Herpetosiphon gulosus: one gene and its partner. The protein of the gene in region 1 interacts with the protein of each later gene in a pairwise test. Links are inferred from orthologs where the notes say so. Each region holds a gene or a part of one and is shown in the gene's direction. Other genes may lie near its edges. The genes, in order: rlmB and ABEB26_RS14855.

The links.
Region 2: the proteins of rlmB (region 1) and ABEB26_RS14855 interact in binary tests that used the Escherichia coli proteins (3 or more experiments, as listed by UniProt). The link is inferred for Herpetosiphon gulosus from one-to-one orthologs.

The regions. Positions count from the first base shown.
Region 1 is NZ_BAABRU010000002.1:94,847-104,774, reverse strand. What follows is about bases 3,411-6,159. They hold rlmB (23S rRNA (guanosine(2251)-2'-O)-methyltransferase RlmB), read left to right. Parts: upstream 3,411-4,290; coding sequence 4,291-5,028; downstream 5,029-6,159. Other genes in these bases: acs (acetate--CoA ligase alpha subunit), read left to right, coding at 5,988-6,159; ABEB26_RS02480 (M50 family metallopeptidase), read left to right, coding at 5,244-5,921; ABEB26_RS02490 (sulfite exporter TauE/SafE family protein), read right to left, coding at 3,806-4,213; ABEB26_RS02495 (GAF domain-containing sensor histidine kinase), read right to left, coding at 3,411-3,462. Outside these bases: ABEB26_RS02505 (response regulator transcription factor), read left to right, coding at 1-226; ABEB26_RS02500 (sensor histidine kinase), read left to right, coding at 219-1,487; more of ABEB26_RS02495, read right to left, coding at 1,822-3,410; more of acs, read left to right, coding at 6,160-8,081; ABEB26_RS02470 (phosphotransacetylase family protein), read left to right, coding at 8,230-9,291; ABEB26_RS02465 (hypothetical protein), read right to left, coding at 9,373-9,928. UniProt on the Escherichia coli protein: Specifically methylates the ribose of guanosine 2251 in 23S rRNA.
Region 2 is NZ_BAABRU010000010.1:122,494-132,548, forward strand. Bases 2,485-5,360 are described here. They hold ABEB26_RS14855 (NAD(P)H-hydrate epimerase), read left to right. Parts: upstream 2,485-3,008; coding sequence 3,009-4,712; downstream 4,713-5,360. Other genes in these bases: lpdA (dihydrolipoyl dehydrogenase), read right to left, coding at 2,485-2,595; ABEB26_RS14860 (pyrimidine-nucleoside phosphorylase), read left to right, coding at 4,712-5,360. Outside these bases: ABEB26_RS14845 (glycosyltransferase), read right to left, coding at 8-1,108; more of lpdA, read right to left, coding at 1,198-2,484; more of ABEB26_RS14860, read left to right, coding at 5,361-6,016; ABEB26_RS14865 (MBL fold metallo-hydrolase), read left to right, coding at 6,368-7,048; ABEB26_RS14870 (M42 family metallopeptidase), read right to left, coding at 7,195-8,256; ABEB26_RS14875 (class I SAM-dependent methyltransferase), read right to left, coding at 8,794-9,573; ABEB26_RS14880 (Asp23/Gls24 family envelope stress response protein), read right to left, coding at 9,878-10,055. UniProt on the Escherichia coli protein: Bifunctional enzyme that catalyzes the epimerization of the S- and R-forms of NAD(P)HX and the dehydration of the S-form of NAD(P)HX at the expense of ADP, which is converted to AMP.

The DNA.
Region 1 (9,928 bases):
CGCCACCGAATGGAATTTGCTTGAATGTTTGATTCGCAATAGCAACCAAGCTCTGAGCCGCCAACAATTGCTCGATTATGTTTGGTCGTATGAGCGTGATGTGCAGCCTTCGATGGTCGATGTCTATATTTCGTATCTGCGGCGCAAACTTGAACAACCAGCCAAACGCGACCCCATCCAAACCGTGCGCGGGGTTGGCTATCGTTGGGTGAGCGACTATGCTTAATCGATTACGCTGGCGATTAACCTTAATTTATGCTTGCACCGCCTTGCTTTTGCTAGCAGCGGTTGGTGGCAGTGTCTATTGGATGACTGTGCGTTATTTTCGCTTTGCTACCGAACGGGCCTTGCTCGAACGTATGACCTTGGAGTTTGAGCAATTGGCAGCGCCCTTGCCACCCGCCTTGCAAGCCTATCGCCCACAGCAATTGCCCGATGAACGGCCAGTTGATAATGGAACATTGGCTAGCACCTTCGTTTTTACCATCGACCAAAACGGCCAAGTCTTCAACCCAAATCCGTGGAATCCGCCAATTCAGCCTGATCAAGCAGCGATTGAGGCGGCCAAGGCTGGCAAACTTGATTTACGCACGATCAACTTGGCTGATGGGACCCAAGTCGCTTTGTTGACCGAGAAATTAACGCGGAGCGATGGCCCTGCTTTTTTACAGGTTGGACGAGTGCTCAACGAGCAAGAAGCGGCGTTAAGCACGTTGTTAAAAGGCTTGGTTGCCTTATGGGCTGGCAGCGTGGTAGTTTTGGGCTGGTTTGGTTGGTGGTTGGCAGGGCGATCATTGCGGCCAGCCCAACAAGCTTGGGAGCGCCAACAAGCCTTTATCGCCAATGCCAGCCATGAATTGCGTGCCCCGCTGACCTTGATGCGAGCCAGCAGCGAAATTGCCCTGCGCGAATCGACTGACCCTGCTGAGCAACAAGAATTGCTTGAAGATATTTTGGCCGAAACCTATCACATGGCGCGTTTGGTCGAAGATTTGCTGTTGCTCTCACGGCTTGATGCTGCCAAAACCCATCTCCAGCGTGAAACTATCGATCTGGCCGAGTTATGCCAGGATGTGGCCAAAGATGCTGGGCGCTTGGCTCAAGATGCTGGGGTGGAGATACGTGTGGCCCATGCTGAGGGCCAGATCAAGGCTGATCGCACCCGCTTGCGCCAAGTTTTGTTAATTTTGCTCGATAATGCAATTGCCCATACGCCGCGTGGTGGGAGCGTGGTTATTCATGCTGAACGCAAGCAGGCTAGCTATCAAATTAGCGTAATCGATACTGGCAATGGCATTGAGCCGAAACATCTCAAGCATATTTTCGAGCGTTTTTATCGCGTTGATAGCGCTCGGATTGCTGGCGGACGGGGCAATGGGCTTGGTTTATCAATTGCCCAAGCACTAATTCAAGCCCACAATGGCACAATTGAGACCCAGAGCCAGGTGGGCACTGGCACGACGATGATGATTACATTACCAAAATAATCCATCGCTGCTACCAAGCAAATGGCTTTAGCAGATTCCGCTATAAGCCAATGATCCCATAGTTCATCGATAGATGGATAACTACCAACAATTGCCATGCCCTCACCCCCTGACCCCCTCTCCCGCACGCGAGGCGAGGGGAAACAGCTCAGCATGACGTATGGAATGCCCCTCGCCCACCGCAGTGGGAGAGGGGTTGGGGTGAGGGAACGGAGATCATTATTAAAAACCTACCCCCGTAAGGGTTTTCATCCCTCTGCGTTTCCCTCCGGCGAAGGGATGGAAGGATGGTGATCGTCAATCGATCTTGGAAATCTAGGATTGAACGATAGTCTTACTCATCCATTTCTTCAACCAACATGGGCACTCGAATGATAATCTGCGTACCTTCGCCTGCCGATGAACGAATCTCGCAGGAGCCGCCCGCCAGGGTTGCCCGTTCGCCCATATTCAACAACCCAAACGAGCCACGTTCCTCATACGAAGTCGTGATGCTCTTGAGATCGAAGCCAATGCCACTATCACGCACAACCGCCGTCAACATATGGCGCTCATGATCTTGAAAAAGCTCAATCCAGACCATCGAGGCTTTGGCATGTTTGCGAGCATTATTGACCGCTTCTTGGATAATCATAAAGGTGGCGGCGGCAGTTTGCGGGGCCAAACGACCAAGGAAATTGCCAGGCGTAAAACGCACTTGCATCCCCGATGGATCACGGAATTTGCTGGCGTATTCGTGCAAGGTTGCTACCAAGCCTTGAGTTTCGAGGCCCAACGGACGTAGCTCAAACAGCAGAGTCCGTAATTCTTGGTAGGTTTTTTTGACCAAGGCCGCTAATGAATTAAGCTCATCTTCGACGCGCTCGGGCATGGCCTGCATTAATTTTTTGATAAACTCGATGTTCATGGCAATTGCCGCGACCGATTGCGTTGGCCCATCGTGCAGATCGCGATTGATTTGATGGCGCACTTCTTCTTCTTTACGAATCAAGCGATCACGTTCTTCTTTGAGTTTGGTATAAAGATTGGCATTTTCAATCGAGATCGCCGCTTGGTTGGCGAGCATCGAGAGCGTGCGCAAATCGTGCTCGGTAAACGGGCCATTACGCTTATTGACCGCCTGAATTACGCCGACCGTTCGCTCGCGTGAACGCACTGGCACGGTCAGAATATTACGGGTTTGATGCGAAATATCGCTATCAACTTGGCGATAGAAGCGGGCATCATTTTGCGGATCATCAACGATCAAGCCTTGACCATGGGTTACAACCCAGCCAGCGAAGCCTTGATCCATTGGCATGCGATAGGAGCGCAATTCTTGGCTGTTGTTCGAAGGTGTTTCAAAATACAGCTCTTTATGCACTTCATCGACTAACAGCAACGAAGCACTTTCGCTATCGACAATTTGGGTCACTTTTTCAATAATCGTGCGCAAGAGGCTACGCAAATCAATATCGCTGGCAATCGACTGGCTCACTTGATAGAGCAAATTCATCTCATCAAGCTCGCTGCGCGTCGTGTTGAGCAAGGCGACGCGATCGGCGGCTCCACCAGCCACACCCACCAAAAGCAAGGCCAATTCACCCTCGTTCTCTGGGGATACGCGGTCGGCGGAAACAATGAGGTGCAACAGGCCAACCTCATCATCACCAGAACGCAAGGTTAATTCCACCAAGGCTAGCTCATCGTTAATCCCATAGACCCCTAAATCCTGCTCGCCGCCAGTTGTGCGCTCAAATACCGAGCGAGCTTGCTCGATCATTTCGTGACCATCGGCGGGCAATTCGCCATGCTCCAGCGAAAACGGCGCATTCAATGGGTCGATATAGAGCAATGCCCCTGCTTGGGCCGGCCAAAACTCTATTAAACGTTGTAAAAACGAATCAAGCAGATCTTGCGGGTTTTGGTAGGCGGTTGCCGTGAGCAACTGACTGAATGTTTGCCAGCGTTGAGCATCGAGAGTTATAGATGGCATTACCGAGCCTCCTTGCAGTATCAACTCAATCTACCCTAGCCATGCAACAGCGTCAAGCCTTGATCATAGTTAAACGTTCTCGCTAAAACCACTATTTTAGATCCTTCGTGATCCGACTACATGCTACCGATTGCCCTTTAGGGGGTGCAGGGAGATGAAAACCTCCTGCGTTTCCCTCCGGCGGAGGGACGGAAGGGTCGCGAAGTAAAGATATCTACTAGCTGAATCGAGAACGAATAAACTTCAATACTTAATGTGTATTAGCAAAGTTGTGCAACGATGGCTCAATCAACTAATCGTCATGTTGGTTAATGGCGGATGCTTGCCAATTATCTAACAGCAGTTATTTCATAAACAAATAGCGAGCACCGATGATAAACAGAAATGCCCCATAAAGCTTTTTCATGGTCGCCGATGAAATTGGCGCAGCAATTTTGGCTCCGAAATAGGTTCCTACTAGCAAGCCAAGGGCAATAATGATCGACGCACGCCAATCTAAATTGCCCTCTTTATAGTAAACAAACGCGCCGAGCAAACCAACTGGCAAAATTTGTGCGCCAATCGATGTGCCTGTCGCAAATTTCTGATCAAGCGCCAGCAATAGCACCATGGCTGGCACCATAATCGCCCCGCCACCAATCCCAAACATGCCGCCAGCCACTCCAGCGACTAACCCAATCAGAAGAAGATTGATAATCATGCCAACGCTTAGTGTAATCACGCGCTTTTGCTCCTTCGGTTGCTGATCCATGTCATTCCTCCATTGACAGCTTGCCGCTATAATAGCGCAAACTGGCCAATAACTTAGCACCGAATAGGATTCACACCTTGGAATTATTATATGGACGAAATGCGGTTTTAGAGGCGTTACGCGCAAATCGGCGCAAATTGGGTCGCTTGCTAATTGCCGATGGCATCAAAGAGGGCGAATCGATGCAGGCGATCAATACAATTGCCCGCGAACGCCGAATTCAAGTTGCCAAAGTTCAGCGTGGCGAGCTTGATAAACGCACGGCTGGCGCAAATCATCAGGGGATTGCGCTCGAATGCGGCGAATACCCCTATGTTGAAGTTGACGACATTATTGAGCTAGCCCGTGAGCGTGGTGAGCAACCGCTAATCTTGATTTTCGACCATTTGCAAGATCCACAAAATATTGGCACGCTGATGCGCACTGCTGAAATTGTAGGTGCGCATGGGATTATCTTCCCTGATCGGCGCTCAGCCAGCATTACGCCAGCGGTGATTAATGCTTCAGCCGGGGCAGTTGAGCATTTGTATGTGGCCCAAATTACCAACATTGCCCAAACCATCAAACACCTGCAAGAGTACAATATTTGGGTGGCGGGCGTTGAAGATGATGAGCGGGCAGTCGATTTTGATAAGGCCAATTTGCGTGGAGCCTTAGCCTTGGTGATTGGCGCGGAAGGCCCAGGCTTGGCTCGCTTAACCCGCGAACGCTGCGATTTGTTGGTGCGATTGCCGATGCGTGGCAAGGTTGCTTCACTCAACGCCGCCACTGCTGGCTCGATCATTTTGTATCATGCTTGGCGAGTGAGGGTCTAGAGGCTAGGGATCAGGGGCTAGGGGTCAGGGGCTAGGGATTTATTAGAGTACAGAACATAGAGCCTAGAGCATAAATTCTTTGTGTTTGTCGCTGGTTCCACCTTTCATGCTCTTTGTAGATCAAACACTGACCCCTCATCCCTGAATCCTGACCCCTTCGTGCTCTTCGTGTCCTTCGTGGATCAATCGCTATACTACGCCCGTGGAGAAACACCATGCTACGCAACAACGAACTATGGATCGCGATTGCCATCGCGGTAACCTCAACGATCATCGCGCGGTTGCCAGTGCTGCATTGGCTGGTTTATCCGTTTGAGCTATTCAATACCTTTGTGCACGAGCTTGGTCATGGCTTTGCCTCGCTGTTGACTGGCGGCAAACTCGATCGGCTAGAAGTTTATTCAAATGGCGAGGGCGTGGCCTGGACAGCGGGCGGCATTCGCTGGATTGTGTCCAGTGCTGGTTATTTGAGCAGCGCCTTGGTTGGCGGCGCATTATTAATTCTTTCAGCACGTGGGATTAGCGCCGATCGGGTTACATTAATTATTGGAATTGCATTGTTTGTGCTGTGTGGCTTGTTTGTGCGCAATATTTTTGGAATTATTGTTGGTATTTTGCTGGCCGGAGCCTTTATTGCCGCTAGTTATAAATTGGCGCTGCACTGGAACGAATGGCTGCTATTGGTCTTGGGCGTACAAACCATCTTAAATGCTCTCGATAGTTTATGGGATTTGCTGCGACTTTCATCTTACCGCCGTCATGTCACCAGCGATGCCCTGATTATGCAACAAGCAACCGGAGTTCCAGCTATTTTATGGGCCTTGCTCTGGAGTGGCATCGCCCTCTTGATTTTATGGCAGGCCATTCGATTTGCCTACTTCCGTGACATTTAGCCCATTCAAGCGCCGCCAGATGTGATATGCTCTAGGGGTGATCGAAGTAACCCGGAGGCAATCGCTATGCTGGAGGAGATTTTCGCTCCGCAATCGGTGGCCGTGGTGGGAGCATCTCCCGATCCATCACGTCTTGGTCACCGTGTCCTCAAAAATGTAATCGACAATGGCTATAAAGGGCGAATCTATCCGATTCATCCTACTGCCAGTGCAGTTTTAGGCCAAACGGCCTACCCGTCGGTCGCTGCTGTTCCCAATGATGTTGAATTGGCAGTTTTGGTTATTCCACCGCAGCATGTCTTAAATGTGGTCGAAGAATGCGGTCAAAAAGGTGTGCGCGGTTTAGTCGTGATCACCGCAGGTTTCAAGGAAGTCGGCGGTGAAGGGGTTAAACTTGAACACCAATTGGTAGAGATTGTGCAACGCTACGGCATGCGCATGGTCGGCCCCAATTGTCTTGGTGTGATTGATACCGTTAGCGATTTGAATGCTTCGTTTGCAGCATTAATGCCCGCTGATGGTGAAATTGCCTTTATGTCACAATCGGGTGCGGTTTGTACCGCCATCCTCGATTGGAGCAAAGAGGCCAATATTGGCTTTTCGCGCTTCGTCAGCCTTGGCAATAAATCCGATGTTGATGAAGTGGCATTGTTGCAGGCTTGGGGCAACGACCCCCAGAATAAAGTAATTTTGGCCTATTTGGAAGGCATTTCCGATGGCCCCGGCTTTATTCAGGCCGCCCGCGAAGTGACCAAACGCACCCCAGTTATCGCGATTAAAAGCGGTACGACGGCAGCAGGCACACGGGCAATTTCCTCGCATACCGGCTCATTGGCGGGCAGCGAAAGCGCCTACGAATCGGCATTTGGCCAAAGCGGAATCATTCGTGCTCGCACAATGGAGCAATTGTTTGATTTTGCCTTGGTGTTTGCCTACCAACCCTTGCTGACTGGCTCACGGATTGCAATTGTCACCAATGCTGGTGGGCCTGGGATTATTGCGACCGACGCGATTGAACGGGCTGGTTTGCAAATGGCCGAATTTACCCCCGCAACCATCAGCCATTTACAAGCCAATTTACCAGCCACCGCCAATGTCTACAATCCAATCGACGTAATCGGCGATGCTAAAGCTGATCGCTATCGCATTGGGATTCAGGCGGCCTTGACCGACCCAAATGTTGATGCGGTGTTGGTGCTGTTTACGCCGCAAGCTGGCAGCGAAGCCGAAGCCACAGTTGAAGCGATGGCCGAGCTTTCAGCCAATCAGAGCAAACCGATTGTCGCCAGTTTTATGGGCGCATATAGCATCAAGCCAGCGCTCAAACTGCTCAATCAATATAAAATCCCCAACTACGAATTCCCTGAACGAGCGGTATCGGCCTTGGAAGCCATGTGGCAACATCGCCGCTGGCGCGAACAACCAGCCATGACCTACGCTCGTTTTGATGTTGATAAAGAGCATGTCCGCGAATTGTTTGCTCAAGTGCGCGAGGCCGGAAGAGTTGAGCTTGGCGAAATCGAAGCGCGTGAAGTGATGGCGGCTTATGGCATGCGCTTGCCCGATAGTCGGCTTTCGCGTTCGCCCGAAGAAGCTGCCGAAATTGCCAAGGAAATTGGTTTTCCAGTGGTGATGAAAATTAGTTCGCCCGATATTCTGCACAAAAGCGATATTGGCGGGGTACGTGTGGGGATTGCCGACCCGCAAGCTGCCAGCGATAGCTACGAATTAATTGCCTATCGTGCCCGTAAATTCAGTCCGAACGCCCGCATTTGGGGGGTTTTAGTGCAGGAAATGGCGCGTAAAGGCCGCGAAGTGCTGGTTGGGGTCAGCCGTGATCCGCAATTTGGGGCGCTGATTGGCGTGGGCATGGGTGGCATTTATGTTGAAGTGCTCAAAGATGTGGTATTTCGACTTGCGCCATTGAGCCGCGAAGAAGTGCGCGAACAGCTACGGGCAATTCGTTCGTTTCCACTATTGCAGGGCGTGCGTGGCGAGCAAACCGCTGATTTAGAAGCGGTTGAAGATATTGTGCTGCGCGTCAGCCAACTGGTTAGCGACTTCCCCGAAATCGTCGAAATGGATATTAATCCGTTGGTTGTCTACAACCGTGGCGAAGGCGTAATCGTGCTCGATGCCCGCATTATTCTGCAAGGATAGATTGAAAGGATGAAGGATGAGGGATGAAGGATGAAGCGTGAATAATTGGGCATGGATGGATTATTTGAGCCTTATTAAGTTCTTGATGATCCAGCCTATTTTCATCCCTCATCCTTCATCCTTCATCCTTTGATAAAGGAGTTTCGCTATGGCAACGCTGTATGTTGCATCAACAGAATCATATGTTGGCAAGAGTGCAGTTTGTGCTGCCTTGTTGCGCCAACTCAAGGATCGCAAGATCGATGCTGGCTACATGAAGCCAGTCAGTGTTTCGGTCACCCACACGCCTGAAGGCGCTTTCGATGAAGATGCTGCCTTTATTCGCGAGAGCTTCGGCCTGAGCGAGCCATTGGAGCAAATCGCGCCAGTGCTGTTGCGCCGCACCACGATCGAAAGCATTTTGCGCGGCGAGCAGCACGATTGGGCTGGGGCGGTGCAACAAGCGTTCCAAGCAATCAGCAGCCAACATCAAGTGACGATCGTTGAAGGCACGAATAGTTGGGCTGAAGGCTCGTTGGTTGAGTTGAGCGCCGATCGGGTGGCCGATTTGATCGATGCGCCGATGGTCTTGGTTTCACGCTATCGCACGACGCTCACGGTCGATGCAATTTTGTCGGTGCAACGCTTCGTCGGCAAACGGCTCAAGGGCGTAATTCTTAACCAAATCGAAGAAACCCGCCTCGACTTTGTGCAATCGCATGTTGTGCCGTTCCTTGAGCAGCATGGCATCGCGGTTTTGGGCTTATTGCCGCAAGATAGTGCGCTATCAGGCATTCCAGTTGAAGATTTGGTGGCTGAGCTTGGTGGCAATGTGATTGGAGCCGATTTTGGCAAAGGCAAAATCATCGAATCGCTGATGATTGGGGCGATGGGAGCCGAAGCGGGCTTATCGCACTTTCGCCGTCGCGCCAACAAAGCCGTAATCACCGGTGGCGACCGCACCGATTTGCAACTGGCGGCCTTGGAAACCTCAACCAACGCCTTGGTATTGACAGGCAACTTCCGCCCACAACAATCGGTGATTGATCGCGCCGAACAACGCAACGTGCCGATCATCACAATTGCTGATGACACCTTGACCGCAGTTGAGCGAATTGAAAATATGTTTGGGCATATTCGCTTGCATGAACGTACCAAACTCGAACGCTTCACCAAACTCATGGCCGAGCGCTGCGATTGGTCGCGCTTGGATGCGATTTTGGGCTTGTAAGTCGGTTTAAGCAGCAAAATCCCCGTGTTCAACGATAGAACACGGGGATTTTTAGTTTAGCCTTGAAGCGAAGAATTAAGTTTAGCGGTAGCGCCATTGTTCGTAGTGTTGGCCAACATTGCCCATCTCGACTTGCCAATCGGCGGGATTGCTAGGAGTGTAGGTCAGCACGCGGCGCTCGAAGGCCTGCACCAGCACAGTTTGCTCAACGCCGCCAACATAGACTTTGGCCCAATAGGCTTCGCTGATTGGGTAGCCCAAAGCAAAAACCCAATCCATCACTTGGCCGTTTTGGGTGCGCCCATTTTGGTTGATCAAGCCTTGGCGATTGACAAAATCCCAGAAGGCGCTGGGGATGTTATGGCCTGTTTGCGGAACATAATGCACCAATTTGGCTGCGTCACTTACACCGCCAGCATAAGCGCTCACTTTGCCACTGCGGGCTAATTGCTGATCGGCGAATTGGCCAGTGCGATCGCTAGTTGCGCCCAACAAATTACTAAAACTGGCGTAGGTTGGAGCCGAAGCAGCGCCTAAATCGCCAGCAATATTAATTTGGGCCGGACTGCGCTGCACATAATTGCTATCGCCAATTTGAATCTGTCCCTGAATCAATTCCTTAGCCAGCAAGCCGTTG
Region 2 (10,055 bases), on another replicon or contig:
TGGTTGGTTAGCGCATCGAGCGATAAACTGCTAAATGCTGCTGAGCAATGCTGGTTTGGGTGTAATGGCGCAAGGCGCGTTGGCGACCAGCTTGGGCAATGGTTTGGCGATAATCTTGATCAAGATAAAGTTTGTGAATTGCCTCGGCTAGGGCTGCAACATCGCCCTCGGGAAACACCAAACCTGCTGTATCAATTACATGGGGAATCTCGCCTGAATTGGAGCCAATCACTGGTACACCGCAGGCCATGGCTTCAATCAAGACCCGCCCAAATTGCTCTTTCCAATTGGGAGTGGTGCGCGAGGGCAGAACATAGGCATGCACACTGCGCATGGCCTCGGGCATGGCGCTGGAGGGAATCAACGGCTCAAGCGTAACCCGCCCAGCCAGCGGCGCTTTGGCGATGCGTTGTTCAACTTCGTTGCTCAAATCACCCTTGCCAATCAAACGGCAATGAATATCGCTGGGCAAACGTTCGAGTGCTGCCAATAAATCCAGCACACCCTTCGAGCGCATCAAGCGCCCAAAAAAGCCCACGACAAACGGTTTTGCGGGTAATGGCTCAGGCGCAGGCGTAAAAATCGCCTCATCAACCCCAAATTGCGGAATGACACTGATTGGGCCTGTGTAGCCGTGATCGCGAATGAGTTGCTTGGCCAAATGATTGCCAGCAATTGCATGGGCGGCATGGCGATAGCTGTAGCGCTCGAAGAAACTGAATGGCGGTGGATAACGCCGCGCTACATCAGCCCAGTTGTAAAAACAAAGTTTGGCTTGGGTTTTACGGGCATGCCAAAACGCCTGAAATGTTGCCAAATTAAAGGCTTCTTCGTCGGCATGCAGAATATCTGGTTGCTCAGCGGCGATTAATTTGCCCAAACCCTGCCACCAAAAGGTATGATGATGGCCATTATGAGCAAGTGGCACAACATGCATGCGATAATTGCGTGGCGTTTGCACTTCCAGCGGATACTCGCCAACGCTAGGTTCAAACCACATCGGTGGCACAATCGCCGTCAATTCAACATCTGGCTCAGTCGCAATCAATTCAAGCTTGCGGTGGTAGGTAGCGGCGGTCAGGGCTTTCGAAATAATCAAAATTTTCATGGCAACCAAGGCTTCAATAATTACGAAGGACGCAAAACACCAGAATTGGCGCTTCGTGTCCTTCGCAAGCTGATTCAGCGAAATTTAATTTAGAGGTGCAGTGTGCCATCAAGCAAGGCATGACCAGCTTCGTGCATGGCTTCGTACAAAGTTGGGTGGGCGTGAATCGTCGCTAACAACGATTCGACTGTGGCTTCGTGGCTCAAAGCCAAGCCGCCTTCGGCAACCAACTCGGTCACGCGAGGCCCAATCATATGAAACCCAAGGATTTCGCCATATTCAGCGTCGGCCACGATTTTGACAAAGCCATCGCGATTGCCAATGGCTGTAGCTTTGCCAACCGCCGCAAATGGGAACTTGCCAACTTTGACATTATAGCCGCGTTCTTTGGCCTGAGCTTCGGTCAAGCCAACGTGCGCCACTTCGGGCGAACAGTAGACACAGCTTGGAATAATGTCGTAGTTGATTGGGTTGGTGTGGTGGCCTGCGATATGTTCAACCGCAATCACGCCTTCGGCTGAGGCAACGTGGGCCAGCCATGGGGTTGGCACAACATCGCCAATTGCATAAATATTGGCAATATTGGTTTGCATGGTGGCATTGACTGGGATATAGCCGCGTTCGTCGATGGTTACGCCAACTTCTTCGAGGCCAATGTTTTTGGTCAAAGGAGCACGCCCCGTGCCAATCAGCACATAATCGGCTTCTAAGGTTTGTTCTTTGCCATCTGGGCCTTCAAAAACTACGCTAGCACCATCGGCGCGTTTGTTGACGGCCTTGGTTTTTGAGCCAGTGTAGAGCTTGATGCCGCGTTTGGTGAAGGCTTTGGCCAATTCAGCCGAAATTTCTTCATCCTCAGTGGCAACAATTCGCGGCAACATTTCGATGATGCTCACTTGCGCGCCAAAGGTGCGGTACATCGAGGCAAATTCGCAGCCGATGATCCCGCCGCCGATCACTACCAAATGTTTGGGCACTTCGGGCAAGCTCAAGGCTCCAGTGCTCGAAACGATCCGTTGCTCGTCGAATGGTGCAAATGGCAAGGCGCGAGGAGTCGAGCCAACCGCCAAAATCACATTCTTGGTTTCGATGACGGTTTCGGTGCCATCGTTGGCTTTGACGGCAACTTTGTTGGTGCCAGCTAAACGGCCAAACCCGCGATAGAGGTCGATTTTCTTCTTTTTGAACAAGCCTTCGAGACCTGTGCGCATGGTTTTGACCACTTTTTCTTTGTGGCCCATCGCGCCCTTGAGATCGAACGAAACTTCGCCCGTGATTACGCCAAACTTCTTGCCTTCTTTGGTTTCTTCCAGCAAGTCGGCGCAGTGCAACAGCGATTTGGTAGGAATACAGCCAATATTTAAACAGACACCGCCGACTTGTTCTTTTTCGACGACAGCGACTTTTAAGCCCAATTGGACAGCTCGCAAGGCAGCAACTTCACCGCCTGGCCCTGAACCAATAATCACAACATCATATTGAGCCATTGAAATATCAATCCTCCGTATGGTAGACGTTTTGTCCATTGTCTATGATAGCACAGGCAGTGGTTTAGGCAGAAATCAAAAGTCAAAAGTCAGCAGGCAAAAGCACAGAGGGATCAGGATTCAGCGATCAGGGACTAGATTTTAACGCAGAGGCGTAGAGAGAAAGAGGGGTCAGGATTCAGGGATCAGGGTCTAGCATTCAGTCACATGGCTCAACAGAATAATCATTCGTGCAATTCGTGGCTCGAGAAACTGCGCGTTCTTCGTAGTTTCAGCCTAACTGATCCCTAGCCCCTGACAACTTACCCCTTGCTCGTTCTGCTAGTGTTTCGTTAATCCTTGCTAAATCGCCCATGGATTGGCTAAGCCTGTGGTGTATAATTTTCGATAGTATTAAGTGTGGTGAGGCAACGATGCCAAAAATTGTGCCTGGGTATCACATTACAACCGCTGCCCAAATTCGGGCAATTGAGCAACGCGCTGTTGACGAAGGGGCGACGTGGCCTGACTTAATGGCCGAGGCTTCACGCGGCATGGCCGATGTTGGATTAACGGTGATTGCCAAGCAACCTAATCCCGCCGTTTTGGTGCTGGTTGGTTCTGGCAATAACGGCGGCGATGCCTTAGTAATCGCACGGCATATCAAAGAGGCGGATTTTCCAGTCAGCTGCTATCTGTATAAACGCAAACCACAAGCTGATGATTGGCCGTTTGCCGCTGCCCAAGCCGAAGCTATTCCGATGAGCTTCGCTGCTGATGACTCGCAAAATCAGCAACTCCAGCAGCTGTTGCAAACCAGCACATTCGTAATCGATGGTTTGTTTGGAATTGGCCTGAGTCGTCCGTTAGCGGCTGATGTGGCTCACATTATTGACTTGGTCAATGCGAGCAAATTGCCAGTCTTGGCAGTCGATGTGCCTTCGGGCCTCGATGCTGATAATGGCAAGATTTGGGGCACAATCATCAATGCAGCCTATACCGTGGCGGCTGGCTTAACCAAACGCGGTCATCATTTGTATCCAGGTGCGGCCTATGTTGGCAAATTGGCAATCGCCCCCTTTACCTTACCAGATTCTATGGAGGAGCCGATGACTACAACTGAACTGAATCTTGCGACAATCCGTTCGCTGGTGCCGGCCCGTCCGGTTGATGGCCATAAAGATACTTTCGGGCGCGTGATGGTTGTGGCTGGCTCGTATCTCTATCCTGGTGCAGCTTGGCTTGCGGCTACAGCGGCGGCTCGTTCGGGCGCTGGGGTGGTAACCTTGGCTTGCCCCCGCTCAATTTATGGCAGCACCGCAGCCCATTTGCATGAAGTAACCTATTTGCCTTTGCCTGAAGTCGAGCCAGGCGAGTTGACCGAAGCCGCTGCTAAATTGGTGCACGAAAAATTAGCTAAATATAAAGCTTTGCTGGTTGGCCCTGGCCTTGGCACCGAAACAGGCACTGGCGATTTTCTGCGGGCACTGATTGGCTTAGCCTCAAGCAAACGTCGCTTGGGCGTAGGTTTTCTTGGCTCAAACGAGCTTGAGTTGCCAACCAAACGCAAAGGCGGGGTTGGCTTCGGCCTAGCTGCACGGCCCAAAGAAGAGGCCAAGGCTGAAGAAGAAGGCCCAGTTGTGCTGCCACCGCTGGTGATCGATGCCGATGGCCTGAATATTTTGGCCACAATTGAACATTGGGAAGAGAAATTACGCGATCAGCCAGTCGTACTCACGCCACATATTGGCGAGATGGCCCGCTTGCTGGGTGAAGAAAAAATCGGCGAAGATCACCCCCAAGTTGCCCTTGAGGCCGCCGCCCGTTGGGGCGTAACCGTAGTGCTGAAATCGGCTCACACAATTATTGCTAGCCCCGATGGCCGCTTGGCGTTGCATGGTTTGGCTAACCCTGCATTGGCAACCGCCGGATCTGGTGATATCCTTGCTGGACTAACTGCTGGCTTGTTGGCACAAGGCTTAGCCCCATTTGAAGCCGCCCAGCTTGCGGTTGGTGTGCATGGCGTTGCAGGCGCTCTGGTTCGTGAAGAACTCGGCGAACGCGGCACCATCGCCAGCGATATTCTTAATCGCCTGCCCTTGGCATGGCGAAAACTTACAGAAGGCGGATTAAAATAATGCGAGCGGTTGATCTGATTATTAAAAAACGCAATGGAGCACAGCTCTCAACCGAAGAAATTCAATGGCTGATTCAGGGCTATACCAACGGCAGTGTGCCCGATTATCAGATGGCGGCATGGGCCATGGCGGTTGTACTCAAAGGCATGGATGATCGCGAAACCACCGATTTGACCCTAGCCATGGCCGCTTCGGGCGATCAGCTCGATTTGCGTGATTTTGCGCCCGATGCCGTTGATAAGCACTCAACTGGCGGAGTTGGCGATAAAACCAGCCTTGTGCTGGGGCCAATGTTGGCAGCAGTTGGCTTACAAGTTGCCAAAATGTCGGGGCGGGGCTTGGGCTTTTCGGGCGGTACGCTCGATAAACTTGAGGCCATCCCCAACATGCGCATCGATCTCAGCGAAGATGAATTTCGTCATGCCATGCGTGACATCGGCATGGTGATTATGGGCCAAACTGCCGATCTTGCACCTGCCGACAAAAAGCTGTATGCACTGCGCGATGTTACTGGCACAGTCGAATGTATTCCGCTGATTGCCGCCAGCATCATGAGCAAAAAACTGGCGGCTGGAGCCAAAAGCATCGTACTCGATGTCAAGGTTGGGGCGGGGGCGTTTATGAAAACCCTCGACCAAGCCCGCGATTTGGCTCGAACGATGGTGCGGATCGGCCAATTGGCTGGACGTAATGTCGCGGCGATTCTTTCATCGATGGAGCAACCGCTGGGCTTGACGATCGGTAACGCGCTGGAAGTGCGCGAAGCGATTGAAACCTTGCAAGGCCGTGGCCCCAGCGATTTGGTTGAGGTATGTTTGACCCTTGGCTCACATCTGTTGGTCTTGGCTGGTAAGGCCCAAAACCTTGACGAAGCTCGCCAACAATTGCAAACAAGCTTGGATAACGGCCAAGCTTGGGCTAAATTCCGTGAGTTTGTTGCCCAGCAAGGTGGTGATCTCACGGTAATTGATCAACCAGAAACCCTGCCTATCGCCCCAATTCAAATCAGTTTGCTGGCCGAGAGTAGTGGCTTTGTCCAACGCATCGATGCCGAAACCTGTGGGATTGTGGCAACCGAGCTTGGGGCTGGCCGCGCCCGCAAAGAAGATGCGATCGATCCAGCGGTAGGTTTGGTGCTTCAGCGTAAAGTTGGCGAGCCAGTTCAAGCGGGCGAGGCCTTGTTGACGGTCCATGCCGCCGATCAGCAACGGGCCGAGGTCGCTTTGGCAGCACTCAAATCGGCCATTACGATCAGTGCTACGCCCGTTGAAGCCTTGCCCTTGGTCTTCGAAAGCGTTGCCTAGCTACGTATTGTGAGCATAGTTGCGTTGGTAGAGTTTGCGCTCTATCAACGCATTTTTTGTGGGTTTCGGCCTGCGGCGTGGTATAATTATTAACGAAAATATGTGCTAGCTGTAATGGTTCATTGGGTTGGCAATGAACTCCATGCCCTCACCCCCTAAACCCCCCTCCCGCCCGCGAGGCGAGGGGGAACCGCGCTCGGAGTGCGCCCCTCGCCCGCCGCAGTGGGAGAGGGGTTGGGGGTGAGGGCACAGGAGAACTGATTGTTAACCCCATAAACCATTACAGCTAGCATATAGAGCTTTAACACTGGCGAAGCGTCATTAACGAACGGGCTATCTAGGAAGGAAATCATGGCAGAAATACTGTATTTAGGGCATGCCAGCGTGCGGATTCGCGGTCGTGAAGGCATTGTAGTGCTTGATCCCTGCGATCAATCGGTGGGCTTTGATATTGGCAAGCCAACTGCCCAAGTTGTTACCATCAGCCATAACAAAGCTGATCACAATAATGTCGAAGTGGTCAAGCCATTGCGCGATACGCTGTTTGTGGCCGATGGGCCAGGCGAATACGAAGTTAGCAATATCTTAATTCGTGGTATTCGTACAGCGCATACCGATGGCGAGGGCAAAAAGCATGGCCATAACACAATTTATGTGATGTATATTGATGATGTAGCTTTTTGCCATTTGGGCGATTTGGGCCATGGCCTAACTGCTAGCCAACTCGATGAAATTGGCTCAGTCGATGTGCTGTTTGTGCCCGTTGGCAATGGCAATCATGTGATCAAGCCCGATGGCATGGTCGAAATTATCAGCGAAATTGCCCCTAAAGTGGTTGTGCCATTGTATAACGACAATCAGCAACAACGACTCGAAGCGCTTGATTTGGAGCCATTGAGCGTGTTTGTGCACCAGATGGGAATCAAGGAATACGAAACCCTTGATAAAGCGGTGTTCACACCCTCGACCCTGCCGCGCGAAGACGAAGAAACTAAGATTGTGATTCTCAACCCAAGCGGAGTTGCGGTATAACGAAGCTTAGCCCAATCGTTGGCCGAAGCGCTGTTTCAAGCACTTGAAGCAGGGTTGCTTGCAAAACACAGGTTCCACCATGGAAGTGCTTACTTTCCATGGTGGAACCTGCGTCTTTATATGGCAAGCTGTAACTTAGAATAGATTTAGGCTGATTGTCCAGTCTTGATGTAATCGACAGTGGCTTGATCGAGCTTGCGCACCACGGCGGCCAGCAAGGTCACCACCTGATCAAAATCGTCGCGATGCAACAACGAAGCATGGGTATGGATGTAGCGGGTTGCCACGCCCAGCGCCAACGATGGCACACCAGCATTATTCAAATGGAAGCGGCCTGCGTCGGTACCACCACCAGGCATCGTATCAAATTGGTAGGGAATTCCCAATTCTTCGGCAGTATCAACCACCAAATCGCGCAGCCGAGGGTTTGGAATAACACTGCTATCCATCAATAACAAGACTGGACCAGCACCCATTTTGGATTGAGCTTCATCTTTACTAATGCCTGGAGTATCGCCAGCAATACACACATCGATTGCAAACGCGATATCAGGTTTGACCACATTGGCAAGGGTTGCCGCGCCGCGTAAACCAACTTCCTCTTGCACGGTTGCACCAGCCACGACCGTGTTGGGCAAGCTTTGATTGGCCAATTCATGTAACACTTCAACCGCTGCCGCACAACCAAAGCGATTATCCCAAGCCTTGGCCATGACGATTTTAGAGTTGTGCAAAGGTGTAAACGGGCACACTGGCAGAATCGAATCGCCTGGGCGCACGCCCCATTCACGGGCCTCAGCGGCTGAGCTCGCCCCAATATCAATAAACATATCTTTCTTTTCGACCAATTTTTTACGTGCTTCAGGCGAGAGCACATGCGGCGGCTTTGAGCCAATTAAGCCAGCAATTGGCCCATTGCGGGTTTCAATTTGCACCCGTTGTGCCAACATCACCAATTCCCACCAGCCACCAAGGGTTTGGAATTTAATAAAACCATCGTCGGTGATGCGGGTTACCATAAAGCCCACTTCATCAAGGTGGCCCGCCAACAGAATTGTTGGGCTACCTTCGGGGCCAGCTTTACGGGCGGCAACGCTGCCAAGCTGATCATTAATCAATTCGCCATAGGGAGCCAAAGCCTCGGCCATAACAGCCCGAACTGGCCCTTCGTTGCCTGGTACGCCCGATGCATCGGTCAAAGCTTTCATGAGTGCTAAACGTTCATCCACAGTGATGCTTCCTTTGCAGTTAAGCGGTTGCTAGCAGCATTCTATGCGAAATTGCGCATAACTACAATTGACAAGTGCCTAAAAGCCGATTATGATCAACGACTGTGCATAATCATAGCAATGTAGCCGTCGCTGGCGCAAGCTAGAGGCAACTTCCCGACCCTTCCGACCACCCACGTGGTGGACAAGTTACCCTGTGAAACCGTAAACAGGGGCGCGAGTTTGGGTAACTGGCTCGTGACGCAAGCCGACAACAGCAAATATTCCCGCCATCGGCCATTTGGCTGGTGGTAAGGGCTGAAACGGTGGTGTAAGAGACCACCAGCATGCCTCAGCAATGAGCGTGGCTAGGTGACTGCGCTGACCCTTGAAGGGCAAGGTGTGTGGGACGGGCTAAACTTGTGAGAGAGGCAACTCGTTTGGATCACGGCGTTCGTTCACATCGCAGCGAAACCGGAACGTTGGGTGACACCCAATCGACTAGGGATCGCCCGCAACTGCGGAGATAGATGGCGGCTAATCCAGAATCGGGGGTATTGCAGCGCTGTGGTTATGCACATCACTTGCTTGCACTAAATACACTACCCGCGTTGCTTGAACTAAATCAGCCTGCTCACCATCACGATTCAAGCGAGCAACCACGCTTAAACCAGCCTCCGCCAATAATTCAACAATCTGCTGATCGCTATAGGCTGCTTGCAAATGGGTTTCACTGCCACGTTGCCAGGCCTCAGCTTGGCGCTGAAACCAGACAATTCTTCCGATGCCAATCTGCGCTTCATCATCAAAATCCAGCACATTGTAGATATATAAATCATCGCGATCAACGATTACGTGGTTGCACTCCGGCCAAGTCGCATACAACAATGGCGTATTCAGATCGAATACCAACCAGCCCTGTGGTTTGAGCGAGCGGGCAATTTGCTGAAACAGAGCGCCTAACTGGGTTGGCTCAAGCACATAATTTAATGTATCAAACAGGCTGATAATTAAATCGTAGCCTGCGCCAGCCTGCCATGTGGTTAAATCAGCCTGTTGCCAATTGACTGTAGCGTGTTGCAACTCGCCATGCAAGCGAGCTTGGGCTAACATCGCTTCTGAGCGATCGATTGCGGTGACCTGATAGCCTTGTAGGGCCAAAGCCACCGCTGCATCGCCTGTGCCACAACCAAGATCGAGCACCGAGCTACCACACCAAGCCTGCTGTTCAAGCCAAGCCAAAAGCCAATTGAGCATGTGTAAGCTGAGCCAACTCTGGCCAGCTTGACGGTAAATTGTTGCATAATCGTTGTACATGGTTGGTATTGTACCCGATACAGAACATCGTTAGGCATCAGGAATTGGCGGTTTAACCCAGTCATGGAATAGCTGAGAGAAGAAGCTCTGTTGGCTATTGGCTATAGATTTTAAGTTTCTAACTATTCCCCGATAGCCGAGAGCCTTCAGCCAATAGCCATCACTCCTCTGCGTTAAATAGCGATCCACGAAGGACACGAAGGTTCACAAAGGGCTGAAACTACGAAGCACCCGACGATCACGAAGTAGGTGAATATCCAGCTTCCCGACCCCCGATGCCCAGCCCCCTAATTGATATGTTCTATTAGCGATACCACAAACCAGCAATATGAATATGCACGGCGTGAACATTCAGCTCGGTATATTGCTGAATGCTTTCGATCACCCGTTTGCGCAACGCATTGACGATTGGAGGCAATGCTTCATTGATAAACGGAATTAATTTGAGATGCAAGACAATGCTCGCTCGCTCATCAAAGCGA